Spartinivicinus marinus: one gene and its partner. The protein of the gene in region 1 interacts with the protein of each later gene in a pairwise test. Links are inferred from orthologs where the notes say so. Each region holds a gene or a part of one and is shown in the gene's direction. Other genes may lie near its edges. The genes, in order: dprA and recA.

What was found.
Region 2: the proteins of dprA (region 1) and recA interact in binary tests that used the Bacillus subtilis proteins (3 or more experiments, as listed by UniProt). The link is inferred for Spartinivicinus marinus from one-to-one orthologs.

Annotation. Positions count from the first base shown.
Region 1 is NZ_JAPJZK010000001.1:2,664,947-2,672,493, forward strand. What follows is about bases 1,796-4,772. They hold dprA (DNA-processing protein DprA), read left to right. Parts: upstream 1,796-2,680; coding sequence 2,681-3,865; downstream 3,866-4,772. Other genes in these bases: OQE68_RS11900 (LysM peptidoglycan-binding domain-containing protein), read left to right, coding at 1,796-2,596; purE (5-(carboxyamino)imidazole ribonucleotide mutase), read left to right, coding at 4,013-4,519; tsaC (L-threonylcarbamoyladenylate synthase type 1 TsaC), read left to right, coding at 4,536-4,772. Also shown: fmt (methionyl-tRNA formyltransferase), read right to left, coding at 1-261; def (peptide deformylase), read right to left, coding at 397-906; more of OQE68_RS11900, read left to right, coding at 1,568-1,795; more of tsaC, read left to right, coding at 4,773-5,090; hemF (oxygen-dependent coproporphyrinogen oxidase), read left to right, coding at 5,185-6,093; aroE (shikimate dehydrogenase), read left to right, coding at 6,120-6,938; OQE68_RS11930 (response regulator), read right to left, coding at 6,975-7,547. UniProt on the Bacillus subtilis protein: Protein that helps load RecA onto ssDNA during transformation. Binds cooperatively to circular ssDNA, is able to bridge different segments of DNA. Favors the loading of RecA onto SsbA- or SsbB-coated ssDNA and formation of RecA-DNA filaments.
Region 2 is NZ_JAPJZK010000001.1:879,009-886,405, reverse strand. Bases 1-2,827 are described here. They hold recA (recombinase RecA), read left to right. Parts: upstream 1-816; coding sequence 817-1,839; downstream 1,840-2,827. Other genes in these bases: OQE68_RS04250 (beta-ketoacyl synthase chain length factor), read left to right, coding at 2,610-2,827; OQE68_RS04255 (regulatory protein RecX), read left to right, coding at 1,900-2,358; pncC (nicotinamide-nucleotide amidase), read left to right, coding at 164-652. In the rest of the region: more of OQE68_RS04250, read left to right, coding at 2,828-3,347; OQE68_RS04245 (lysophospholipid acyltransferase family protein), read left to right, coding at 3,347-4,099; OQE68_RS04240 (phosphopantetheine-binding protein), read left to right, coding at 4,111-4,365; OQE68_RS04235 (acyl carrier protein), read left to right, coding at 4,381-4,626; OQE68_RS04230 (COG4648 family protein), read left to right, coding at 4,734-5,306; OQE68_RS04225 (AMP-binding protein), read left to right, coding at 5,300-6,751; OQE68_RS04220 (ApeI family dehydratase), read left to right, coding at 6,826-7,167; OQE68_RS04215 (glycosyltransferase family 2 protein), read left to right, coding at 7,164-7,397. UniProt on the Bacillus subtilis protein: Multifunctional protein involved in homologous recombination, DNA repair and competence.

The DNA of each region.
Region 1 (7,547 bases):
CATCACATCGGCGTTAAGGCTGGCTAACTCCGTTTGTGCTTCTTCTGACTTTAAACTGGTAGGTTGAAATACGGGTATTTGATGGGCTTCAGCTAATACTTTAACTGGGCTTGGGGTTAGCTTTCTGCCACGCCCAGAAGGACGATCTGGCTGAGTGTAAGCAGCTATGACTTGGTGCTGGCTATCCAGTAAAGCTTGTAAATGGATAGCAGCAAACTCCGGGGTACCGGCGAAAACGATGCGTAGTGGCTTTATGCTCATGGAATCTTGGTTATAGTCAAATAAAAAAGGGTTGTCGCTTGGCAACAACCCTAAATCGATAAATCTATATCAAGACAGCTTCATATGGCAACTAGTTAGTGTAATAGCATTTTTAAAATACAGTGTCTTTGGCTATTACGCCGTTTGAAAACGGTGCTGTTTTTCTAGCTTCTTCTTAATTCGATTACGCTTTAATGGCGATATATAGTCAACAAACAGTTTTCCATTAAGATGGTCAATTTCGTGTTGAACACATACCGCCAGTAACCCTTCACACTCCATGGTGAATTGTTCACCATCCAGATTTAGTGCGGTGAGTTTAATTCTTTCTGGACGGGTGACATCCTCATAAAAGCCAGGTACTGATAAGCAACCTTCTTGCATATGGTCAAGCTTGTCAGTTAGTACTTTAAACTCAGGGTTAATGAGTACATATGGCTGGCTTTTGTCTTCAGAAACGTCAATAACAACTATCCGCTTATGAACATTTACCTGGGTCGCAGCTAAGCCAATACCCGGTGCTTGATACATAGTTTCTAGCATGTCATTGGCTAGCTTGCGAATAGAGTCGTCTACTTTTTCTATTGGTGTAGCTTTGATTCTTAGGCGTGAATCAGGAAACTCTAAAATATCTAAAACGGCCATTCTGCTTGATATCCTCGAAAATCGTTATAGCTAATTTTATTGTTGATAAGCTAGCTTGGCAATGACTGAAAAGCGAACACTTAAGCCATCATAGAGAGATCACTCTAGAGTCTTAAATAGAAAATCTAAAGTTTAGAGTACTATTCACTATATCAGTTGCTAATATGTAATTATGCCAGCTTATAAGAGTGGCTTATTTCACAAAATTTGGTGTTGATACCCTGTATTCCTTTAATGAGTGCGCTATATTGCGCATAGAGAGTGTGAACAGTTTCTAATGCTATAAGAGACTTATTATAGATAGTTGGTATTTTGTATATAGATAGATTGTCTGACTGTTTTCTTTAATAAAGTAGCTTAAGTAATTGAAAGTAGCTTAAGTAACTGTTTGTAGCTGAATCTGGGTGCTGTGCAAGACAAGCGTTTTACTTGTTAGCTGACTGTTGTGATTAACCAGCGCAGTGAACAGTTTGGAGAGGGGGAGTCTTTGCTCCAATCGTTAGTTGTTTACAGCAGTAGTCTGAATATTTCTGTGGTTTGGTAAATTTTTCAGACTAGTATATTTGAAATGAAATAATCAATGCTGCTTGTTTTCCCTTTTTTACAGGGTTTAAACGGGTGGTGAATGCCAACATGATAAGTAACAATAAAGGATAACACCATGAGGAAATCGCTTCTTGGGGTTGTTTTTTCCTGCCTGGTCAGCTTTTCAACCGTGGCTGCTGAAAATCCCATCCGAGCTGATCATCCTAACTCTTACACCGTGAAAAAAGGTGATACGTTGTGGGATATAGCTAACCGTTTTCTGACTAAGCCCTGGATGTGGCCTGCAATTTGGCACGTAAATCCAATTATTAAAAACCCCCACCTTATCTATCCAGGAGACCAGATAAACTTGGTTTATATTGATGGTAAACCTTATCTGACTATTGGTAAGCGAGGGGCCGGGGGAGTGATTAAGCTGAGCCCGAAAATTCGTAAAACTCCAATTAAATCGGCAATCCCTGCTATTCCATTGAATGCTATTAATAGTTTCATGGACCGAAGTCGTATAATTGATGATGAAGATGTTATTGAAAAAGCTCCATATGTAATTTCCAGCCGGCAAGAGCGGATTATTAATGGCGTTAATGACCTCATTTATGCTCGTGGCGAATTTAAAGACGATGCATCAGCTTATGGTATTTTCCGCCGTGCAGAGCGATTTACTGACCCAAAAACTAATGAGTTTTTAGGTGTAATGGTGATGGATATTGGGGTTGGTGAAATAAAAGACGTTGCTAATGATATTGCCACAATCAATATTACTGAGAGTAATAGTGAAATCAGAATTGGTGACAGAATGCTGGAAACGGAAGAACGTCGTTTGCAGCCAGTCTTCCACCCAAGCTCACCTAAAAAAGATATTGAGGGTGAAATTCTAGCTGTGGTTGGTGGGGTTAACCAAATTGGCCAGTTTGATAATGTGGTGATTAACCGTGGTACTCGTGATGGATTAGAGACTGGTAATATCATGTCTATTACCAAAAAGTTAGTTATCAAAGATCACGTAACTAAACAATATGTCGATATGCCACCTGATGAAGTGGGCTTATTGATGATATATCGTCCGTTTGAGAAGGTGAGCTATGCGGTGGTGTTGAAGGCAACACAACCAATTAAAACGGGAGATGGCGTCATTAATCCTTGAATAGATACCCAGCTCTTTGGGTATAGTAATTTCATAAAGTCTGGGGCATATTGCCCCATCCCTCCCTGCTAAAGAACAGAAAACGTGTCTAAACAAGTAACATGGCAAAAACTGTCAGACTGGGTGCTGTTGCACTCTGTATCCGGTGTTGGTGCTAACCGTTTTAGTCAGTTAATAGCACGATTTGGTAGTCCTTCACTGGCATTGCAGCAATCTGCCAGCAAACTGTCTGACTATTTACCCCCTAAAAGTATTGAAATAATACGAGAAATTCAGCAAGGTTCTGGTAAAGAGTATGATCAGCTGCAGTCATTGCTGGTAAAAACGGCGCAGTGGCTAGAGCATCCTAACCATCATATTATTTCCTGTATTGATGAGGGTTATCCGAGTGCTTTTAGCCACTTAACTGACCCGCCCCCTTTATTATTTGCTGTTGGTAACCCAGATTTATTAGAGATGCCACAACTATCTATTGTGGGTAGTCGCCATCCATCCAAAAGTGGCGAGGAAAATAGTTATCACTTTGCTAATACGATGGCGAAAGGCGGTTTTACTATCACCAGTGGCTTGGCAGATGGCATTGATGCAGCTGCCCATAAAGGTGCTTTAGATGCAGAAGGGTACACAATAGCTGTCGTTGGTACTGGTTTAGATTTGGTTTATCCCGCAAAAAATAAAGCATTAGCCGAACGAATTAGTCAAAGTGGCTTATTAATTTCTGAATTTCCTTTAGGCACTAAACCACAGGCAAGTAATTTTCCACGTCGGAACCGTCTTATCAGTTGTCTTGGGCTGGGGGTGCTAGTAGTTGAAGCAGCACTGCAAAGTGGTTCATTAATTACGGCACGATTAGCTGCGGAGCAAGGGCGAGAGGTTTTTGCTATTCCAGGGTCTATCCATAATCCACTCAGTAAAGGGTGCCATCAATTAATTCGACAAGGTGCTAAGCTGGTTGATAGTGTTGAGCATATCTGGGAAGAGCTAAAGCATAGCTTAAATACTTATTCTGTTGTTAGGGGAGCGTGTCAGGCTGTAGAGGCCCAAGAACCTGAAGAGCAGCCAGTCATTCAACCATTAGTGCTGGAAGACCCTAATCAGCAGCAGGTTTTAGACGCTATTGGTGATGAAACCACTTCTATGGATATGATTATGGCGCGTACTGGGCTAGCTGCAAATGATGTTAATAATCTGGTGCTGGAACTGGAGATGCAAGGGTTTATTGCTTCTGTGCCAGGTGGGGTAGTACGAAACCCTACCCAACAATTTTAAACACTGGTGAGTATTATAAAATGCTTACCAGAAGAATATAGAGTAGAACTATTAATAACACCTAACCAACTGGTTAGTCTTGCATCCCTGATTGGGGTGGGGTAATTTGCGTTTCTTTTTTGCTGACTTGCTAATGAGGTGCTAACTATGGCTAAGCCTTTTGTGGCCATTTTAATGGGGTCTGACTCAGACTTTCCAAAAGTTGAAGCGGCAATTGGAGTTTTGAAAAAACTGTCAATTCCTTATGAAGTGCGGGTTCACTCAGCTCATCGTACTCCAGATGCTACTCATCAATATGTTACAGGTGCTGATCAGCGTGGTTGTGCTGCTTTTATTGCTTGTGCAGGTATGGCTGCTCACTTAGCTGGTGTAGTTGCATCTTTAACTATTAAGCCAGTTATTGGCGTGCCAATTGATGCAGGCCCTCTAGATGGCTTAGATGCATTAATGTCTACAGTACAAATGCCTGGTGGTATTCCTGTTGCAACAGTGGCAATTGGTAAGGCGGGTGCAAAAAATGCTGGCTACCTTGCTGCACAAATCATTGCAGTATCTGACGCAGATTTAGCTGAGCGTTTAAAAGCTGATCGTGCAGAAAATGCTAAAGAAGTGTTAGCAAAAAACGAAGCTTTGCAAAAGCAACTAAACGGCTAGCATCCTCTTATTATTTATGACAGCTGATGTATTTCAGACCGCCGTGAGTGCTATGCACCGCGGCGGTGTCGTGGCTTATCCTACTGAAGCAGTATGGGGGCTTGGTTGTGACCCCTGGCAGCAGACAGCAGTAGAGGAAATCCTTAAGCTGAAACAGCGCCCTATGGAAAAAGGGTTGATTATGGTTGCAGCTGATATAAGTCAGATTGAGCCATTACTTAAGTCTGTAACAGCTGAACAACTGACACAGCTTAAAGCAAGTTGGCCTGGCCCTGTTACCTGGCTCATTCCTGATCCTGAGAATTGGGTGCCGCAGTGGGTTAAAGGAGAACACAGTGCTGTTGCAATTCGGATAAGTGATCATCCTGTTGTAACGAAACTTTGTCGGTTGATAGGAAAGCCAATTATTTCCACCTCAGCTAATTTAGCTGGTGAGCCAGAACTAAAGACTGAGCAGGCAGTTAGGCAACAGTTTGGTGATAAACTGGATGCAGTTGTTTCTGGAGAGCGGGGTAATCAGACTAAGCCATCGCAGATTAGGGATTTGATTACTAACCAAATATTACGGTAATACCCTTCGCTGTGGGTAACTTTATTCTTGATGGCCATCTCTCCTTCCGATTAAATATACTTCTTGCAAGAACCCCTCAATAGTGGATGCCATTGTGACTCAGCCAGATATTCAAGCCGTTAAAAATTATCTTCTTAACTTGCAAGACAATATTTGTCGTGCATTAGAACAAGAAGATGGTGAAGCGAAATTTCAGCAGGATGAATGGCAAAGAGAAGGAGGAGGCGGTGGTCGTACTCGGGTGATTAGCAATGGCGCTGTCATCGAAAAAGGGGGAGTTAATTTTTCTCATGTATTTGGTGCAGGCTTGCCAGCATCAGCAACCGCTGCAAGACCAGAATTAGCGGGACGTAGTTTTCAGGCATTGGGGGTATCGTTAGTTATTCATCCTCATAACCCTTTTGTGCCCACTTCTCATGCTAATGTTCGCTTTTTTATGGCGGAAAAACCAGGTGCTGATCCAGTGTGGTGGTTTGGTGGTGGTTATGATTTAACGCCATACTATGGTTTTGAAGAAGACTGTAAACACTGGCATCAAACGGCCAAAGAAGCCTGTGAGCCTTTTGGCAATGATGTTTATCCTCATTATAAAAAATGGTGTGATGACTACTTTTTCTTAAAGCATCGTAATGAACCAAGAGGTGTTGGTGGTTTATTTTTTGATGATTTAAATGAGTGGGGGTTTGCCAAAAGCTTTCAGTTCATGCAAAGCATAGGTGATAGCTATATTAAGGCTTATCAGCCAATTGTGAAAAAGCGTAAAAACGAGGCCTATAACGAACAACAAAAAGCTTTCCAAGAATACCGTCGTGGCCGCTATGTTGAGTTTAATCTAGTATACGACAGGGGTACGCTATTTGGTTTGCAGTCTGGTGGTAGAACCGAATCAATTTTAATGTCATTGCCACCAAAGGTGCGCTGGGAATATAACTGGCAACCACAACAAGGCAGCTTGGAAGCAGAGCTTTATGAAAAATTTTTAATTCATAAAGAGTGGATATAGAGTGATTATAGAGAGGAGAGTAGAACATGACAGACCAATATGCAGTTGTCGGTAATCCTATTGCTCATAGTAAATCCCCTGTTATTCACCAGTTGTTTGCAGGAACAACCAACCAAGATTTAACCTATAATACACTGCTAGCCCCATTAGAAGCCTTTGAGGAAACCATAAAAGATTTCTTTGCTCAAGGCGGTAAAGGCCTTAATGTCACGGTGCCATTTAAACAAAATGCTTGGCATTATGCTCAGCAGTTAACCGAGGCTGCTAAGCGGGCTGGAGCTGTTAATACCCTTTGGCTTGATCAAGAAAATCAATTGTGCGGTGATAATACAGATGGTGTAGGCTTGGTAACTGATTTAGAAATTAACCAACAAGTGGCACTGAAAAATAAAAAAATACTGATTTTAGGTGCAGGCGGTGCAGTTAGAGGAATATTAGAACCAGTAATTGCAAAGCAACCTGCCAAAATTACTATTGCAAATCGAACCGTAGTAAAAGCAGATAAACTGGCCGACGATTTTGCAGACTTAATGGCAATGGAAGCTGTTAATTTTAGCGAATTAAGTGAAACCTTTGATATTATTATTAATGGTACCTCTGCTAGTTTACATGGTAATATCCCACCATTGCCAGAGGTGGTTATTGATCCGCAGACCATATGTTATGACATGATGTATAGTGCAGAAGCAACACCATTTAACCAGTGGGCAGAACAAAAAGGATCACAAAAGCAGATTGATGGTTTAGGTATGCTTGTCGAGCAGGCCGCTGCTGCGTTTCACATTTGGCGTGGTGTTAAGCCAACGACAAAAGATGTGATAGAAAAAATGAGGCGAGAGTTGTAGGGGCGTGGCGCGCCTACATTTGCTCTGAAGAAAACTTTACAATAACCACCGCTTTAACACTTGTTGGAGTTGTTCTAATTTAACAGGCTTAGTTAAATAGTCATTCATTCCTGCGGCTAAATATTCTTCCTGATCACCTTCCATTGCATTAGCAGTTAAAGCAATAATGGGCAGCTTAGACAGATTAGTGCGGCGAATGACTTGAGTTGCCTCTATACCATCCATAACAGGCATTTGAATATCCATTAGTATTAAAGATAACTCTGCAGAGTTGATGATATCGATAGCTTGTTGTCCATTCTCTGCTTTTAAACAAGAAAATCCTATTTTATTAAGCATTTTAGTTGTTATCATTAAATTAGTTGCATTGTCATCTACGACTAAAATAGGAGCAAGTGAAGGTAGTTGTTCTAGTATGGATGGAGAGCTTGGCTCCTGTTCATCTCGTTCGTAAACATAGGGTTTTCCTAGTAATAAATTAATAAAAGTATTAGGTCTGAGAGGCTTCAGTAAATTGTATTGAGCTTGAGGAAACAGTTTGTTTTTGCTTCTATGTGGCCATTTTATGGTAATTATTAAGTATTGTTGTAATTGTTTAGTAGAAGATAA
Region 2 (7,397 bases), 1.8 Mb from region 1 along the record:
ACAAGAAATCGGGCGGTAATTCTACGCAATTAATGGCGTTAGATTAAGACTCAGGCGTAACTTAATTATTGATAAGATAGGTTTGTGAAAACAATTGTTGTATATATACGCTTCACTGGTTGAATAGTCGACAACTAACCTTTTAATTCAAAAGTGAAATGTGATGAGTGATGCAATAAAAGCACTTGCTGAGCAAGTCGGTGCATTTTTAATTAATCAACAACTGAAGTTGATTACTGCAGAGTCTTGTACTGGTGGCTGGGTCGCGCAGGCCGTTACTGCCATTGCTGGTAGCTCAAGCTGGTTTGAAGGAGCCTTTGTTACTTATTCTAATGAAGCAAAGCGATCAATGCTGGAGGTTTCACAGCAATCGTTAATCCAGTTTGGTGCAGTCAGTAAAGCTGTAGTAATGGAAATGGTCGATGGAGCGCTTGCTCATAGTGAAGCAGATATTGCTGTTGCGATCAGCGGAATTGCAGGCCCTGACGGTGGGAGTGCCGAAAAACCAGTGGGCACTGTATGGGTTGCCTGGCAACTCCATGAGCAGCCCGCAATAAGTCGTTGTTATCACTTTTCGGGTGATCGAGAGCAAGTTAGAGAGCAAGCAGTAGTTGAAGCTTTAAAAGGCATATTGGAACACTTTAATAATTAAAGGTGTTACTAAAAAATATTGATTAACTTTTTTGCAAATTTTGCTGGCTGAGTATAGAGTTGTATGAAATAATACTGTTTAAATATACAGTGTCTAGATTGAACCCCCAGGTTGTTACATTAAATCTGCTGTTAAATTAAATCTATAGCTTATGAGGTGAGTTAATGGATGATAACAAAAAGAAAGCGCTTAATGCAGCGCTAAGTCAAATTGAACGACAGTTTGGTAAAGGTGCCATCATGCGCATGGGTGACCATGAGCGTGAAGCAATTCCTGCCATATCCACTGGTTCATTGTCATTGGATATTGCTTTGGGCATTGGTGGCCTACCCAAAGGTCGTATAGTAGAAATTTTTGGCCCTGAGTCTTCAGGTAAAACGACGCTAACCCTGCAAGTGATTGCTGAAGCACAACGCAAAGGTGCTACCTGTGCGTTTGTTGACGCCGAGCATGCATTAGACCCTAATTACGCAGAAAAGCTAGGGGTAAATGTTGATGATCTGTATGTTTCTCAACCTGATACGGGTGAGCAGGCATTGGAAATCACTGACATGCTGGTGCGCTCAGGTGCGGTGGATGTGATCATTGTTGACTCGGTAGCAGCTTTAACACCTAAAGCAGAAATTGAAGGCGATATGGGGGATGCCCATGTTGGCTTGCAAGCCCGGTTAATGTCTCAAGCGTTACGTAAAATCACTGGTAATATCAAGCAAGCGAATTGTCTGGTTGTTTTTATTAACCAAATCCGGATGAAAATTGGCGTTATGTTTGGTAGCCCTGAAACTACAACGGGTGGTAATGCATTGAAATTCTATGCATCGGTCCGGTTGGATATTCGTCGTATTGGCTCAGTTAAACAGGGCGATGAAGTGGTTGGTAACGAGACTCGAGTAAAAGTCGTCAAAAATAAAGTGTCGCCACCATTCAAACAGGCTGAATTTCAAATTCTTTATGGTAAAGGTATTTACCATATGGGTGAAGTGATTGACTTAGGGGTTAAGCAAGGCGTTGTTGATAAAGCCGGTGCTTGGTACTCCTACAACGGCGATAAAATTGGGCAAGGTAAGGCAAATTCTGCTCAGTTTTTAGAAGACAATCCAGAGATAGCGACGGAAATTGAACAGAAAATTCGCCAGCACTTTGGCATTGAAGCCCTGTCACAAGAAGCTGTTGCTGAAGAAGTGTAGTTGCTAGGGCAGTAGGTATTGCTATTAGCAGTATTTGGTTAGTGTTTTAATAGTTTATAGATGAACAACTCCTCACCTCAAAAAATACGACAAGCAGCTTTACGGCTGCTTGCTCGTCGTGAGCACTCTGCTCAAGAATTAAAACAAAAATTGAAATCACGTACCTTTGCTGGTGAACAAGTAGAGCTTGTGCTGGAAGAGCTAAGGGAAGCAGGCTATTTGTCTGATCAGCGCGCTGCGGAAATGATTTTTCGACGCTGTATTGAAAAAAGACTAGGACTTAAGCGGATTCAACTAGAAATGCAGCAAAAAGGAATTGATCAATCACTTGTTGAGCAGGTATTAAAAGTCAATCAGGATGTTGACTGGCTTCAGTTAGCAAGGGCAGCACTAGCAAAAAAGTTTAACCCAGAACCAAGTGATCTGGTATTAATAGCGAAAAAACAGCGCTATTTAATTCAACGTGGGTTTGATTTCGAAATAATCCAACAAGCTCTTACAACTCATTCTGAATCTTAACCTTTATACCCTTCTTCTCGAATGCTTTGGCTATGTTACGCCTTAAACAGCAATTTTTTTTGCGAGACTCACAAAAAAACAGGGGATATGATATAGTGCCCGCTTTTTGTTGGTCTGCTATTAAATTGGCTATTATGCAGTGTATTACTACCACCCTTTGAAACGCCTACCAAACTAAGTGGGAATCGCTATAGGTGGCTTTGCCCACTTAAGTCCACTTAAATTGGGAGATAACACTAGTCTCAATTATTATGCAGCAGTTAACTTTTTCAATTGAAAACTGGTGTGCTTGGGCACCAGGCCTGAATAGTCAAACAGCGTGGCAGCAATGGGCTGAGAGTGCAGCCAGTATGCCTGCAACTGAAGAACAGCCAACACTAGACTGGCTACCAGCTAGGCAACGGCGCAGGCTGAGTTTGCAGGCTAAAATGGCCTTAACGGTTGCGCAAGAGTGTCTGGAAAAAATTGAAATTGATTCGGTCCGCACAATATTTGCCAGCCGCCATGGTGAGGCCCAGCGGATGCAACATATGCTGCAACAACTGGCTATAGATGAGCCGTTATCACCTACAGAGTTTGGCTTATCAGTGCATAACAGCACCGCAGGCTGGTATGGTGTGTTATTCAAGGATAATGCTGCCACAACGGCTATTGCAGCGGGTAAAGATACTTTTCCAAATAGTTTAATTGAGGCTGTATCACAACTATCTATTGCTGAGGTAGATAGAGTTTTGTTGATCTTTACCCATATGCCATTACCTGATTTTTATCAGGCTTTTCAGGATGAGCCTAATCCCTGTTTTAGTGTGGGAATGATGTTATCCCAGCAAAGTGGTACACCTATTCAGATGAGTTATCAAAAGACAGAGATTGAGAGCAAGCCTTCAATATCATCGCCAGCTTTAGCATTTATTCGATTTTTATTATTAGGCCAGCAACACACCCAAGTATCTACCGACCGAATGGTGTGGAAGTACGAGCAGTTGTAATGAAAAAGCTCTATTTAATTTGGCGGGTGCTAGCCACTGGCTTTAGCTTTTTATTGTTTGGCCTGGGTGGATTTCTACTTGCCTTGCTGGCTTTTCCTCTGATTAATTTGGTGTGGCGTGATCAGTGGCAACGACGTTATCGGGCTCAACGGTTGATCAGCTGTAGCTTTCGGTTTTATCTCAAAGTTTTAGATTACTTAGGTGTTATGAGTTATGAAATTAAAGGGCTGGAAAATCTAAGAGCTGATAAGGGACGTGTTATTATTGCAAATCACCCCTCTTTATTGGATGTGGTGTTACTGATAGCAGCTTTGCCCCAAGCCGACTGTGTGGTGAAGCAGGCGCTTTGGCATAATCCATTATTAAAAGGGGTTGTGAAAGCAGCCGGTTATATCAGTAATCAAGACCCAGAAACATTAATTAACCAGTGTAGAGCCTCATTAAACCAAGGGGGCTGTTTAATTTTGTTTCCTGAGGGAACTCGAACCACACCAGGCAAGGCTATTCGGTTTCAGCGAGGGGCAGCTAATATTGCATTAAGGGCAGAAGCAGATATTCGCTTAGTTGACATTAGCTGTCAGCCAACCACTTTAACCAAACAAGAAAAGTGGTATCAGGTTGCTGATCGGAAAGTGAAGTTTTTAGTTGAGGTTAAACACTTAGTGGAAATTAAGCCGTTTTTAGCCGAGGTAAATGAGCTGCCTCGGGCCACTAGGCAATTAACCCGGTATTTAGAAAGTCAGTACACATAAGGGTAGTAGTTATGTCTAGCTTAAAGGAAGAGTTAAAAACGTTAATAGTTGATGTGTTGGATTTAGAAGATGTAGAGCCTGCAGATATTGTTGATGACGAACCATTATTTGTTGAGGGATTAGGGCTGGATTCAATAGATGCATTGGAGCTTGGTTTAGCGTTGAAAAAGCGCTACAACATTAAAATCGAAGCCAATGCTGAAGATAATAAGCAGCATTTTGCATCCATTAATAGCCTTGCTGCCTTTATTGAAGCAAATAAGTAAGAGAGGAAGTAAACCATGCAATCTCGTCAGGATATTTTAGCTGCACTTACTGAAATATTGGTTGATAAGTTTGAAATTGATGAAGCGGACATTGCTCCTGAAGCAAACTTATATGAAGAGCTTGATCTCGATAGTATCGATGCGGTTGACTTAGTCATTATGCTGCAAGAACTGACCAATAAAAAAATTAAGCCTGAAGAGTTTAAAGCCGTAAGAACAGTCAATGATGTGGTCAATGCTGTTGAGCAGTTAGTTAAATAGCGGCAACTCATTTAAAAGTATGTATTGCGTAGCAGCCATTCTATGAATTTATCACTCAGTATTATTATCGCTGCACCATTCAAACCAAAGATCAGCAAGGATTGCTGATGCGCTGGTTGAATGGGCTTATTGCTATATTAGGGGTACTTTATCCGGTTATTGTGCTAATGGGGTTAAAGTATTTAGAACCTCGGTGGATAGGGTTACTACTCTTTATCCTGATTATGGCACGGCTGACATTGAGCCGTGTTGTGCGTAATAATCTTCAGTTGCTTAAGCCTGCATTGTGGGGCGGAGTTGCTATTTTTTTCTTGGCACTGAGCACAATGGTGTTGAACCATGAAATGCCATTAAAGCTATACCCTGTAGTTATGAATATTATTATGTTGGTTATTTTTGGTGTTACGCTGAAATCTCCACCCTCAATGATTGAGCGATTAGCTAGATTGCAGGAACCAGACTTACCTGATGAAGCAATAGCCTACACTCGAAAGGTAACCATGGTATGGGTATGCTTTTTTGCGGTGAATGGTTTAATTGCCGCATTTACGGCAATTTATTGTTCTTTTGCTGTCTGGACTTGGTATAACGGCTTTATTGCCTATTTATTAATGGGGTTGTTATTTGCCGGTGAGTGGTGTGTTAGGCAACAAGTAAAGAAAAGGAATCAACAGTGTTGAATGATAGTGCAGCAGGTTTGATTCCTAATGAAAATTGGCAGCCAGCCTGTTTTAAGCAGCTCGAAAAGCTAATTAATAGCGGTAATTTAACTCAGCGACCCGTTGGTTATTTGAATGCTGGGCAAACAGTGACAACTGCCACCATATTAAAGTCGGTTGAAGGTTTTGCAGAAAAGTTGAGTAATAGGGTAAATACTCAAGGCTGGGCCATTTATTGTGATGACTCGGTACATTTTATTATTGCCTTATTAGCGGCACTGAAAACTCGCTTAGCGATAGTGATTATTCCCAATAAACAAACAGCTACTTTTAACGACTTAATTTCTCAAAATTATACATTATTAACCGATGTTTCATTAGCCACCGGCAATGATCATCATATCCCTGTAGTCTTAGAAGCATTGTCAGACCCTAAAGAAATACTTGATCTGAGTAAGCAACAGTTGTTTTCGGTGAGCTGTCAACAGCCGTTGTTTTTTTATACCTCAGGTACGACTGGCAAGCCTAAGCTGATAGCCAAGCAATTTGGTCAGCTGATTGATGAAGTCGCTGTGCTTAATGGTTTATGGCGAGAAAACACGTCGCAAGCGGTTTTTATATCGACAGTTAGCCATCAGCACATATATGGCTTTTTATTTAAAATCTTATGGCCTCTCACCATTGGTAGCCCTATTTTCAGCCCACTGGTTAGTTATCCAGAAGAGCTGCTAGCCATTTCCCGCCAGTTTGAAAGAGTTGTCTGGATAGCCAGCCCTGCATTGTTAAAACGATTGCCAGATGCAATTGACAGCCCGGTTGAATCGTTAGCGATGGTGGTGTCTTCAGGTGGAAAACTGGACTACCAGGTTGCTAGGCAAATAGTTGATGGACTACAGCAGTTGCCTGTTGAAATACTGGGTAGTACAGAGACAGGGGGGGTAGCCTGGCGCCAACAATCTCAGGAAAACTCCGCTTGGACTCCTTTGCCTCGCTGTGCTGTTAGCAAGGATTGTGAAACAGGTTGTTTACAAGTTAGTTCACCTTTTATTAGTTCAGATCATTCCCACTTTGTGATGGGTGATATGATTGAGCTACAAAAAGACGGGCAGTTTTATTTAAAAGAGCGAGCTGACCGAATTGTAAAAATTGAAGAAAAGCGATTATCGCTGGCCCAACTAGAGGCAGTGTTGCAACAATGTAAGGAAGTCAGCCAAGTGGCTGCTGTTGGCTTGCAGACAGGGGCGAGAGCCAAAGTAGGGGTAGCGATTGTATTAACGACAGCAGGGCAGGAAAAGCTGCATAAGCTGGGTAAAAGGTCACTGAATTTGCACTTTACTCAATTATTAAGCAACCACTTTGAGCGGACACTACTACCCAAAAAATGGCGGTATGTGAATCAATTACCTGAAAATAGCCAAGGTAAAATGTCTGTAAGCGCCTTAACTGCGCTATTTGAGAAACAATGAGCTTTTTAGGTGAAAGCTAGGTGTAAAGCAAAAGCGGTATATGCTCACAGCAATTCGCGAAGGGTATGTGAACGATGGAATTACCAGACTACTCAATTGAACAGCAAGCAGACCAACAGGCTACGGTTGTATTGACAATTACCGAATCGTTGCCCCACTTTGCAGGCCATTTTCCTAATCAACCAGTGTTGCCTGGGGTGGTGCAGGTTGATTGGGCCATTCATTTTGCCCTGCAATTGGGTTTAGGTCAGGCATCAGTTAAGCAACTGGAAGTCATCAAGTTTCAGCAATTGGTCATGCCGCCTACCACTTTGTATTTGAGTTTGGAACGCTTAGCTAGTGGTAAAACAAAATTCAGTTTTACCAATAAAGAACACGTATTTTCTTCCGGTCGGATTGTATGGGGGAATCCTTGAGCGAGTTTACCCCTTGTGTAGTGATCCCTATTTATAATCACAGTAAAACCATTGCTGGGGTTATTGATGGCATAAATACACTTAACCTGCCTTGTATTGTAGTGGATGATGGGAGTAATGAATCTACCAAGCAAGCATTAACCCAGCTCAAGCAGGATAATCCAGGCTTAACACTTGTGACGCTGGCGAGAAACCAGGGAAAAGGCGCTGCTGTTAAACAAGGACTGGCA